Regions from separate parts of the Levilactobacillus suantsaii genome, predicted to be linked through region 1. Evidence: predicted binding sites of a transcription regulator. Region 1 holds the regulator's gene; each other region holds the start of a gene.
The links. The regulator NrdR, encoded in region 1, represses ribonucleotide reductase genes. The targets are predictions, from matches to a motif close to ACACNATATATNGTGT.
Positions count from the first base shown of each region.

Region 2: the regulator NrdR is predicted to act here: its motif matches at 2,222-2,237, upstream of nrdH (glutaredoxin-like protein NrdH).
Region 3: the regulator NrdR is predicted to act here: its motif matches at 2,187-2,202, upstream of H3M12_RS07620 (deoxynucleoside kinase).

Region 1 is NZ_CP059603.1:2,200,695-2,204,888, reverse strand. It holds gene polA (DNA polymerase I) at 1-434, shown strand, start outside; gene mutM (bifunctional DNA-formamidopyrimidine glycosylase/DNA-(apurinic or apyrimidinic site) lyase) at 454-1,314, shown strand; gene coaE (dephospho-CoA kinase) at 1,307-1,906, shown strand; gene nrdR (transcriptional regulator NrdR) at 1,980-2,495, shown strand; gene H3M12_RS10245 (replication initiation and membrane attachment family protein) at 2,498-3,889, shown strand; gene dnaI (primosomal protein DnaI) at 3,890-4,194, shown strand, end outside.
Region 2 is NZ_CP059603.1:1,329,914-1,334,107, reverse strand. It holds gene H3M12_RS06145 (helix-turn-helix transcriptional regulator) at 1-706, shown strand, start outside; RNA gene ffs (signal recognition particle sRNA small type) at 822-908, opposite strand; gene tadA (tRNA adenosine(34) deaminase TadA) at 951-1,481, opposite strand; gene H3M12_RS06130 (class I SAM-dependent methyltransferase) at 1,499-2,113, opposite strand; gene nrdH (glutaredoxin-like protein NrdH) at 2,315-2,542, shown strand; gene nrdE (class 1b ribonucleoside-diphosphate reductase subunit alpha) at 2,640-4,194, shown strand, end outside.
Region 3 is NZ_CP059603.1:1,639,957-1,644,150, forward strand. It holds gene H3M12_RS07610 (MDR family MFS transporter) at 1-978, shown strand, start outside; gene H3M12_RS07615 (DUF960 domain-containing protein) at 1,047-1,373, shown strand; gene H3M12_RS07620 (deoxynucleoside kinase) at 1,517-2,164, opposite strand; gene H3M12_RS07625 (hypothetical protein) at 2,542-2,925, opposite strand; gene H3M12_RS07630 (Cof-type HAD-IIB family hydrolase) at 3,252-4,025, shown strand; gene pgmB (beta-phosphoglucomutase) at 4,114-4,194, opposite strand, start outside.

The DNA.
Region 1 (4,194 bases):
AGGCGAAACGCTTTATCGACACCTATTTCCAGGAGTATCCGGGCGTCAAGGCTTACACGGAACGAATGGTCCAATTAGCCCACGACCAGGGGTATGTGGAGACCATCGCCCATCGGCGCCGGTATTTACCAGACATCAACTCACGCAACTTCAACCAGCGCTCGTTTGCCGAGCGCACGGCGATGAACACACCGATTCAAGGAAGTGCCGCGGACATCATCAAGATTGCGATGATTCGGATGGAAGATGCCATCAAAGACCTGCAGGCGACCATGTTGCTCCAAGTCCACGATGAGTTGATTTTCGAAGCACCGGCTGAAGAAATGGCGACCTTGGAAAAGTTGGTCCCGAAGATTATGGATTCAGCTGTGGATTTGGAAATCCCGTTGAATGTCGAAAGCCATTACGGCCCGACCTGGTTTGATTTGAAATAGGCGGAAGGGAGTAAACGAGATGCCAGAATTACCAGAAGTTGAAACGGTCCGCCGGGGGTTGACCGAACTGGTCGGCGGCGCGCAGATTGACCACGTGGCGGTCTTTTACCCCAAGATGGTCACCCCCGACGCCGAAGTTTTTACGGCCGAACTGATTGGCCGTAAGATCGAAAAAATCGACCGGCGGGGCAAGTATTTGCTCTTCCGCTTTAGCGGGGATTTGACCATGGTGTCGCATTTGCGGATGGAAGGCAAATACGACGTGCAACCTGAAGGGAGCCCCGTGACCAAGCACACCCACGTGATCTTTTATTTGCAGGATCACCGGGAGTTGCGTTACACGGATACCCGTAAGTTTGGCCGGATGCGGCTGGTCAAGACCGGCACGGAAGCCGAGGCGATGCCGTCGCTAGCTAAGATGGGCCCCGAACCCACGGCCGACACGTTGACGCTCGACTACATGCGCCAGATTTTTAGCAAATCGCGCAAGGTCATCAAGCCGTTTTTGCTGGACCAATCCCGGATTGCCGGTTTGGGCAACATTTACGCCGATGAGGTCTTGTGGTTATCAAAAATCAACCCGTTGACGCCGGTCAATACGGTCAGTGATGCGCAATTGGCCACCTTACGAGAGGCTATCATTGCCGAAATCAAGAAGGCCATCGCCGGGCATGGCACCACCGTGCATTCCTTTTCGACGGCCTTTGGCGAGGCCGGGCAATTCCAAAACGACTTGCACGTCTATGGTCGAGAGGGCGAACCCTGTGACCGGTGTGGGACCGCCATTGTCAAGATTAAAGTGGCCCAACGGGGAACGCACTATTGTCCGCACTGCCAACCATTGCCTCCGGGCGCTGAGGAGCTGATCGCCGATGACTAAGGTCTGGGGGTTGACTGGAGGCATCGCGACCGGGAAGTCGACCGTGAGTGCGTGGCTTAAGGCGGATGGCATTCCCATCATCGATGCCGATGTCATTGCTCGAATCGTAGTGGCGCCGGGGACTTCCGGGTTACGCCAAATCGTGGCGACCTTTGGTTCGGATTATCTGCAAGCTGACCAGACGTTGAACCGGCACAAACTTGGACAATTGGTGTTTCATGACCCGGCCGAATTAGCCCGATTGACCACCATTACGACCCCGTTGATTCAAAGAGAAATCAAGCGGCAGTTAGCCGCGTATCGAGCGCAGCGGGCCCCATTGGTGGTCATCGATGCCCCCACTTTTTTTGAGGTGGGTTACCTACAGTCGTTGGTCGACGGGGTTCTGGTCGTGACCACGACTTTGCCCCGGCAACGTGAGCGGTTGATGGCCAGAGACCACTTGTCAATCGCTGACGCGCAGGCGCGCATCGACCGGCAGTGGCCGCTTGCCCGTAAGGTGGCGTTGGCCGATGTGGTCATCGACAATGACGGTGACATTACCCAAACGCGTCAACAAGTGGTAAAATGGCTTGACGCAACTAAAAAGTAAACCGCGTTGTGTCGGCACCTGGCTCGACCGACGTGACTATTAACCAGTGAAAGTAAAAATGAGGTGACCAATTATGCAGTGTCCGCACTGTCATCACAATGGCTCCCGGGTCGTGGATAGTCGTCCGACCGACGATGGCCGCGTGATTCGACGTCGTCGGGAGTGCGAGAGCTGCGGCTTTCGGTTCACGACGTTTGAACGCGTGGAAGTGACCCCGTTACTCGTCATCAAGAAAAACGGGACACGCGAAGAATTTAACCGGGAGAAAATCTTACGGGGAATCATCCGTTCGGCCGAAAAACGGCCGGTGGGGATGGACGCCATGGCTAAGATTGTCGACGAGGTCGAAAATAAGGTTCGGGCGTTGGGGGTCAACGAGATCTCCAGCCAAGTGATTGGCGAATACGTGATGAACCGCCTAGTCGATGTCGACGAAATTGCCTATATCCGCTTTGCCAGTGTTTACCGGCAATTCAAGGATACTGGCGTTTTCTTCAACGAACTTAAAGATATTTTGGATAAGGATAAGTTAAAAAAAGATCAGCAAGATCAAAATCACCACTCAAAGGGGCAAAGTGAGGCGAAATAGGCATGGAGGATTCTTGGCATCAACTGAGTCCGAAAACGGGTTTTATCGTCCGGTTGGCCGATCGTTTAACGGAGCAGAGCTGGCAGACGTTGAGCCAACTCTATCAGCCCGTGATCGGGCCGCTAGCCGCTGCGGCGTTTAGCGGCCTCTTTTGGTTACCCAAACGGACGCACTTGCACCGGCACGCGGTGTTACTCGCGACGCTTGGGGTGGACCTGGCGCATTTTTATGCGGCCCGAATTCGTTTGGAAGCGACCGGACTACTGACGACCACGGTCGAAACGACCAACGACCTCCAAACGTTTAACTACACGTTGCACGCACCGTTGGCACCGGTGGACTTCTTAAAAGATGACCTGCTGAGTGTGCAGTTGTTGGACGCCGTTGGGGATGATTTCTATCAGGAATTGGTCAACCAAAATAAACCGGCTGCCCCGGTCAAAGGACAAGACATCACCAAGACCTTCTTGGACGTCTTTCAAGTGGTTGGTGGGGAACTCAAGCAACTGCCCAACACCATCACCAGTAGTCGGGACCGCTTGACTACGGCCAAGTCGACGGCGCCGGAAATTGGAACGAATGCCGCGGACTTCGACCTGCAACTCTTAGGGGAAATCTTGGCGCACTCCTACGTTGACCCGCAGTCCGTGCAGGCGCACCGGCAGTTATTCTTAACGGAGCACGCTACCTACGGCATGGATGAACCGACCATGGCGCGCTTCATTGGGGAAGCCACCAATCTGGCTACCAATCAGTTCGACCCAGAGCAGTTCAAACGCCTAATCGTGAAGCAATTTGGACAACAACACCGCGGGCAATTGGCGCCAACCGCGGCGACTAGTGCGGCCACCAGTGCCGCACCGGCCCAAGCGGCTGATACTACGGCGGAAGCGAAAAACAACCAACACCTGTTGAAAGCGGCGACGTCCAAGACACCCACTGACTTCTTAGCTTCAATCAAGGAGCAGACCGGTGGTTTTGTGACCAATGGCGAGCAACGAATCGTTCAGGATTTGACGAGTCGGCACCTGTTTTCGCAGGGCGTTTTAAACCTGATGATTTACCATGTATTGGTCGATGAAGATCGCCCCACGCTGAACAAGAATTTGTTGGACACGATTGCCAACGACTGGAGTAAAGCCGCTATTCAGACACCTGAACAGGCGGTGGTCAAGATTCAGACGCGCAAACAAACGACCCAACAAGCCAAGACCCGACGCCGGAACAGTTACCGGCAGGGGACCGGGGTGACCGAGACCCTACCGGATTGGGCCCAAAACCCCGAAATTACGAAAAAGGCGGCGTCTACCAAGCTAACCGCTAAACAACAGGCGGACTTAAAAGCGCGGATTGCCCGCTTTAAGCAACGACCCCACGGAAAGGAGGAGTCCTAAATGGAAGATGTGAGTAAGAGCCTCCAGGACCTGATGAACCAACGGAATTTGACTAAAAACTATCAACAGTTGATGGCGAAGGTTGCCAAAGATCCTGAAGTCACGGCTTTCATTCAGACGCACCAAGCTGACTTGGCCCCCGACGTGTTGACCCGTTCGGCGGCGAAAATTTACGAGTTCGTAACGGAACGTGATAAGGTCAAAGCCGGCAAAGATATCTTTGCAACGGGGTATGAACCCCGGTTGATTGTGGCTGACCATTTGTTAGACGTGGCGTACGTGCCGACCCAGGGCACCCAAGAAAA
Region 2 (4,194 bases), 870 kb from region 1:
ACCGGCCGCGCTCCCCTTCAAACGCCCCACCACCACGGCGCACCACTACCAAATCGAAGCCAACTTGATGGCCACGATTCGCACTGGCGACACTGACAAAATCACCGATTACTTCGCCCCAATGACTGCCATGCTGGACTTCTTTCAAAATCGCCTAGCCAACCGGCCACTACGTTCCTGTCAGGATATGTGTCTGGTCAGCAATACCATCGACCGCATTGCCGCGCGCCAAGGTGGGGTCCACCCCGGCGACCTCGACAGTTTATCGGAAAAATTTGCGCTTTTGATTGAACGTCAGCGGAGCATCGTTGGATTGAAGCGCCTCATCGTGGCCATGCTCACGGAATACACCCAACTGGTCCACGACCGGTCGACTGCGGGGTATAGCCCCCTCATTCAACGGGCCGTTGCCGCCATCTGGCAACACTTAGGCGATTCCTTTAAGGTCGCTTCATTAGCCCAGTGGCTCCAGACCAGTCCCAGCTACTTGTCCCGGCGCTTTAAGCAGGAAACGACCCAGACTCTTACCGAATTCATCACGGCCCAACGACTAGCTAGCGCTAAAACTTACCTGTTGAACACCACGACGCCCATCACCGCCATCGCCCTTCTGGTCGGTTTTAGCGACCCAACCACGTTCACCAAGCGCTTCAAACAGGTCACCCATCAGACGCCCAGCGAGTACCGCCGACACCCCCGGTCATAGATTGTCGTAGGTCCGGGCCACCAAAAAAGCGACTGCCCCCGTTTAGTTCGGAACAGTCGCTTAATTACTCAAAGAAAAAGAGCTCGGGAAAATCCCGGGCTCAGGTTATTTACTCAAAAACTTGAAGCACAAAGCGGAGCAAACTTAGTGCTGCTTCCTTCCGGACCTGACACGATTTGTAAGTCCACCCTTGCTTCAAGGCCTTAACGGCAAGTTCTAGTGTATCACGATTAGTGCAACCTGTCTAGTGACTTTCTGGTGTGGTCGTTTGAGCCTGTCGTTGCGCCTTTTTGGCCGCTTTGCGCCGTTTGCGCGCCGCTTTAAAGAAGCTCACCAGGCGTTGACTGGCTTCGGTGGCGTACAGGCCATCGGCAACCGTGACCGTGTGATTCAATCGCGAATCGGTCAGCGTGGTGTACAAGCTGTCAACGGCGCCGGCCTTGGGATCGGGAGCACCATAGAAGACCGTGGGAATCCGGGCGTTGATGATGGCCCCACTACACATCAGACAGGGTTCGATGGTCACGTAGAGTTGGCAATCTTCTAAGCGCCAACTCTTCAACGTGGCACATGCCTCTTCGATAGCCAGCACCTCGGCGTGCAACGTGGCGTCGTTGGCGTGTTCGCGTAAATTGTGGCCCCGACCAATAATCTGATCATCGTGGACGATGACCGCCCCGATGGGGACTTCGCCGATGATTGCCGCTTGGTCGGCTTCAAAAAGCGCCTCCTGCATGTAGTGGCGCTGAGCCACGGTATAGGTCGTCTGGTGCATCTGCCACCCACTTCTTTCTAAACTTCTGCCTGAAACGTACTCTCTAAGATATAGTAACCTTTATCCTTTTTCAGAATCTGGCAATTGCCAAACGTTGCCGTCATGTTTTTCTTAGCCGACGGGGCCCCCTGCTTCTTCTGCAGGACCACAGTCAACGTGCCTCCCGGTAAGAGGTGTTGGGCGGCTTCCGTCAACATGGCTGTGACCACGTCTTTGCCCGCCCGGACCGGCGGATTAGTGACGATGCCCGCGTATTTCGTGGTCCCAAGCGCCGCGTACCGGTCCGATTCGACGATTTGGACGTTCTCGATTTGGTTGGCCGTGGCGTTTTGCTGGGCCAGTTGTAGGGCCAGTTCGTTGACGTCGGCCATGGTCACCTGACGTTTAGGGTACTGCTTAGCCAACGCCAAGCCGATGGGGCCGTAACCGCACCCCAGATCGAGCCAGGGCCCCGCCGGTGTTTGGTCGGCCCGAAACGCAGTCAATAACACGCGTGAGCCGTAGTCCACTCGGTTTTTGGAGAAGACCCCGTTATCCGTAGTAAACAACAATTCGTTGCCTAACAAGGTGAACGGCCAGTGGTGTTCTTCGTGTACAATATCTGGATTTTGTGTATAATAGTGATTAGTCATTCTCTCGACCACCTTTTAGGTCTATTTTACCGTAGTTATTTCACTGGTGGCAACTAAAATAAATTTAAGCGGCTCAGCACTATATTTAGTAGTTATTGTATCCTTCAACCACTAAATATGGTGCTTTTTTCGATTGAAATTTCCCTAATCTGGTGTACACTAAACACATTGAGAAACAAATTTTTAGAGGATGTGGCAACCATGAAAGTAACGATTTATTCTAAAAACAACTGTATGCAATGCAAGATGACCAAGCGGTTCCTAACCGAACATAACGTGGCCTTTGAAGAACGCAACATTAACCAAAATCCTGAGTATGTGAGCTATTTAAAGGATCAGGGCTTTCAGTCCCTGCCAGTAGTGGAAGCACCCGGTCACAAGGCCTTTTTTGGGTTCCGGCCAGATCAACTACAACAGATTGCGGGTTAATGGATGACGTGTCGACAACCCCACCCGGGCGGCGTCGTTTCGCAAGACGTCGCTTTTGTTTTGACTAAATTCGGTGTAAGAAAGGAAGCGTGCGCTTATGAGTCTTAAAGACCTCCAAAACGTCACTTATTACGATCTAAATAACGAAATCAATATCCCCGTCAACGGCCAGATTCCTTTGAACAAGGACCAAGAAGCCTTGCAGGCCTTCCTAAAGGAAAACGTCCAGCCCAACACCAAGACGTTCGCGTCGCTGCGTGAGCGTTTTGATTATCTGATTGATGGCAACTACGTCGAGAAAAAAGTCATCGACGAGTACCCGTTTAGCTTCATCGAGGACCTTTACAGCTACTTACAAGCCCAACATTTCCATTTCAAATCCTTCATGGCAGCCTACAAGTTCTACGCCCAATACGCGTTGAAGACCGACGACAACGCCTACTACTTAGAAAACTTCATCGACCGGGTGGCCATGAACGCGTTGGACTTCGGTGGCGGAGACCAACAACTGGCCCATGACTTAGCCGACGAAATCATCCACCAACGCTATCAACCGGCGACGCCTAGCTTCTTAAACGCGGGTCGGGCTCGTCGCGGCGAATTAGTGTCATGCTTCCTGATTCAATCGACCGATGACATGAACACCATCGGTCGGACCATCAACTCCGCCTTGCAGCTGTCGCGGATCGGTGGCGGGGTCGGCATCAACCTCTCCAATCTTCGGGGGGCTGGCGACCCAATCAAGCACATCGATGGCGCCGCTTCCGGGGTCGTCCCCGTCATGAAGTTGTTGGAAGACAGCTTCTCGTACTCCAACCAATTAGGCCAACGGCAAGGGTCCGGCGTAGTCTACTTGAGCGTCTTTCACCCCGACATCATCGCCTTTTTGAGTGCCAAAAAGGAAAACGCCGACGAAAAGATTCGGTTAAAGACCCTGTCCTTAGGGGTCACGGTACCTGATAAATTCTACGAACTCTGTGAACAAGACGCCGATATGTATCTCTTCAGCCCCTACGACGTTGAACGGATCTACGGCAAGCCATTTTCTTACGTGGACATCACCCAGGAATACGACAAGATGGTCGCTAACCCGGACATTCGCAAGAAGAAGCTCAAGGCCCGCGAACTCGAAACCGAAATCGGTAAACTCCAACAAGAATCCGGTTACCCCTACATTGTCAACATCGACACGGCTAACCGGGAAAACCCCATCGACGGTCGCATCGTGATGAGTAATTTGTGCTCCGAAATCATGCAGGTCCAAACCCCGACCACCTACGATAACCAACAAAACTACCAAAAGTTGGGGACGGATATCTCCTGCAACCTGGGGTCGACCAACATCGTTAATTTGATGGCATCGCCAGATTTCGGTCACTCGGTCGACACCATGGTCCGCGCCTTGACCTACGTCACGGACCACTCCGATATCGACGTGGTGCCATCCATCCAACACGGTAACCACTTGGCCCACACCATCGGCTTAGGTGCCATGGGCTTACACAGCTACTTCGCTAAGAACCACATGATGTACGGGTCTAAGGACAGTATCGCTTTCACCAGCGTGTACTTCATGCTCTTGAACTACTGGACGTTAAAGGCATCGAACCAAATCGCCCGCGAACGTCACGAGACCTTCCACAACTTTGAAG
Region 3 (4,194 bases), 560 kb from region 1:
ATTCCGATTGGGCTTTTGACTATGGGCCTGATTTGGGCGTTCCTCAACGAAACTACCGAACGCAAGGCCTTTACCATGGACTGGGGCGGGTGCCTCTGGTTATCACTAGGCCTGCTGAGTTTATTACTGACCTTTCAACTGTTGGGGGATGGCCAGTTAGGACTGATCTGGGTCATCGTGGGACTCGTGGTCACAGTCGTGGCCTTTTACCTCTTCTGGCGTCAGGAGAAGCGGACAGCCGACCCGCTGATTCCACTGTCGTTATTTAAGAACCGGACGTTCGTGGTGCAAAACTTGATTGCGGCGTTGGTCAGCGGATTCATCATGGGCTTTGAAGTCTATTTACCGACTTGGACGCAAGGCCTGCTGGGCTTACGCGCTTCGCTAGCCGGCTTTGCGATTACCCCCAGTTCATTGATGTGGATTGTGGGGTCGTTCATCGCGGGTCGCCTAATGGTTGAGCATTCGCCGTACAGTATCGTCAACATCAGTTTGACGTTTGTGCTGGTTGGTGGCTTGGCGATGGCATTGGCACCAGCAACGACGCCGTTTTGGACTTTCTTCGTGATAGCCGCTATCTGTGGGACTGGCTTTGGGATTACCATCACCACCACCACAGTCACTGTGCAAAGTAAGGTCTCTTCAGACGAGGTCGGTGTGGCGACGTCGTTCAACACCTTGTCCCGGACGTTGGGACAAACTATCATGGTCGCCATCTTGGGGATTATCATGAACGTCGCCATGGCTAAGGGAGTCGCGACGCATTCGGCAGCCTCGATGGGGATGATGAACCAACTGATCAACCCACAAACGGCCCAGGACCTTCCGGCTAAGCTCATGCCAATGTTGCATGGTATCCTGTATCAGGGATTGCACGCTATCTTTATCGCTGGCGTCCTCGTGATTGTCATTGCTTACTTAGCCAACGCGTTAGACCGGCATTCAGGGGAACGATCCGCACCCAACGGGGGTAATTAGTCCCGTTTTGACGAAATTTACGTTATAATTAAAGGTAACCGTTATTGGAAGCGAGTGGAGGCGATAGCATGTTTGAAAGTAATCACGCGCGGTATGCCAGCTACGGGACCGTGGCCGTTTTACCGGGAGAAATGATCGATGTTGTTTGGCAAATCATCGACCGGGATCTTCAGGGCCTGTTCCCGCTAGCTAACTTACTCACGTTTAAGCTGCATAATAATCAGGGCCAGACGACCTTCGAATACGTCCAGCAAGGTGACCAAGATGTCGCGCTGCGTGCCGATTTTGATACCCGTTACGCTTATCACCCGAGCTTGCCCGACACGGTCTTAGCTTACGACGATGGTGAAAGCCAGATTATCTTGTTACCTTCAGAAACGGCGGGGCGGGACTAATCCGCTCGGTATAACAACTTAGAATGCAACCTAAAGAGAGGACCGCTTTTACTTTGCCAGACGGCAGCGTAAAAGTGGTCCTCATTTTTAGTCGACCACAAAAAAACCGGGCCAGGCCCGGTTTTGAATGTCGTCAGTTAAATTTAAACGGTCGTGTCGACCCGAATGCTCTTCAAGGCATCGTCGATTTGTCCTAGAACGATGTCGATGTTACCTGGAGTCTCCAGGTCGTATTTTTGCAAGTCAATCTTGATCTTAGGGCTGACGTCGTAATCGTCATACCAGCCCTTGTACGCCGTCCACATCTTTTTGTAGTAGGCTTCCAGCGTGGGGTTGTTGTCGAATTGTTCGTAATCCCGCCCCCGCTTCTTGATGCGGTGGAGGATCGTATCAAAGTCAGCATCGGCGTAAACCAGCAGGTCTGGGGCCTTCTTGGGCAGGTCGTTCAACTCGTTCATCATGTTGTCGAGCAGGTTGAGGTAGACTTCCAATTCGGTATCCGTGATGTTACCTTCCGCGTTGTTTTCCCGCGTGAAGAGGGCGTCTTCGTAGATGGACCGGTCCAAAACGTTGTTGTTATCTGCCAGCGCCCGCTTAATCATGCTAAAGCGCTTGTTGAGAAAGTAGATTTGCAACAAGAACCCGTATTGCTTGGGGTTCTTGTAGTAAAGTGGTAACACTGGGTTATCACCGACCGGTTCGAAAAATGCTTGTGTGTTTAAATGTTCGGCAATTTTGCCTGTAAGCGTCGTTTTACCGACCCCAATCATTCCTGCTGTAATTATCACCATGATAGCCCCTCTTTTATTAGAAATACAAGATATAGTGTACTATAAGTTATTATCTTTGACCAGACCACAACATGTATTGTGGTGAATTTTTGCTAAAATTCTGATGTTCTCCGCTTAAGCAGGGGCGCGACGCTGGTAGCGATTGAGGATCGCGGCCAATTTTGGTCACCGTGTTAGTCACGCAGCGTCGGCCTACTAAACGGGCCTTATTAAGTCTAACCTTTCACGGCACAAAGTCAATATGATTTCGAGGAGAAAAATCAGGAAGGCGATTTCAAGTTTGGCGTCTAGCTGAGAGACTAAAACCGGCTGGACCACCAAAAGATGTGGCCCAGCCGGTTAACGAAAAATTGCGGATGCAAATAATAAATTAGAAATTAAGCGGTGTGGTCAGAACCTTGCCGCCGAGCCTTTTGGTTGACCCGCAAATGCCACAGCAAGAAGCCCACGCCAATAATCAGGGCTAACCAAGACCACACGATTAAATCAGCGTAGAAGCCCACGTCGGCCAAGCCGATGATCCAGGCTAAGATCAACATGATGCAGGTGGCAATGTCGCCGCTTAAACGCACGGATTTACGGGTGGCCAAGTAGACGATACCGCTGGCCAGGTAGAAGACGGCAACCATTAAGCCCGCTGAACCGGATGAATGGTTCCCGGCCGCCAAGGCGTCACCAATCCCCACAATTGATGATTGAACCAAAATAAAGACGGACAATAAAATCATTAAAATTCCCATGACTAACTTTGTTGTTTTCAAAAAAACAACCTCCTCTAGTAATCCAGCTTTTAACGTCTGCAGGTTTAGACGGGCCCCGGAAATGGACGGCCCGGTGAAAGGGCGTGACGCCGCTCACCGGGCCTTACTTACATTTTGTAACTGCTTTATAAATTATTCAATACTTTTTTGAAAGAATAGTTTTTCTTTCATTTATTTAACGATATTTGTAAAAATCAAAGTAACTTACAATGCAGAGCACGATGTGTTGGTAAGGGGGCCGGCTTGGCTCTACTGAGATAATATTGAAGTTTCACCAAGTGTTGTATAATGAAAGCGTTGACTACTTTTGATTTGGAGGGAATTTAATGGAGCGAGCAGTTGTTTTTTTCGACTTGGATGGCACACTCTTTGATGAAGAGAAGAATGTCCTGCCAAGTAGTATTGCCGCAATTAAACAAATGAAGACGCAAAACGTCTTACCGGTCATCGCGACGGGCCGGAATATCTTTGAAATTCAATATGTCTTGGACGCCACGGGCATCGATGACGTGGTCAGTGCTAACGGCAGTTATGTCCAGTATCAGGGCAAAAAGCTTTCCGCAGCGGTGATTCCCCAAAAGACGCTGACGGCGATTACTGCCTTTGCCAAAGAGCAGGGTGATCCACTGGGCTACTTTAACAACCGCGGCTTTCGGTTGAGCCAGGCGACAGATGACACGCGGGAGAACTTTAAACTCTTACGGTTGAATGCCGTGGTCGACCCAGAATGGTACCAGACCCAAGACATTAACTTTCTAAACGTCTTTAACCGCGATAAGGTCAAGTTGTACCAGCAACACTTTGCGGGTCAGTTGAGCTTCGTCCGGAACAATCCGCGGGCCCTCGATACCATGGTGACGGGCGTGAACAAGCAGACCGGGATTCGGACCTTCTTACGGGAAGCCCACCTGGAAGATGCCAAGACCTATGCCTTTGGCGATGGCTTGAACGACTTGCAGATGTTCGATGAGGTCGATGTGCCGATTTCGATGGGTAACGGGGTCGCCCGGGCCAAGGAAAAGGCCGCTTATGTGACGGCAACGAACCTGGAAGACGGCATCGTCAAAGGGCTACGGCACTTTGATTTGATTGCCGATTAGGGTTGATGATTATCTCGGACTAAAAAAGCGAGTTTCCCAAGATTTGCTGTCTTGGGAAACTCGCTTTTGGTCGTAATCAGCTAAAAGTTTAATCTAAATGTTGTTGGATATTTGCCAAAGTAACCTGAGCCGTATCGGCAAAGACCATGTCGGCGGCACTCAGTTCACT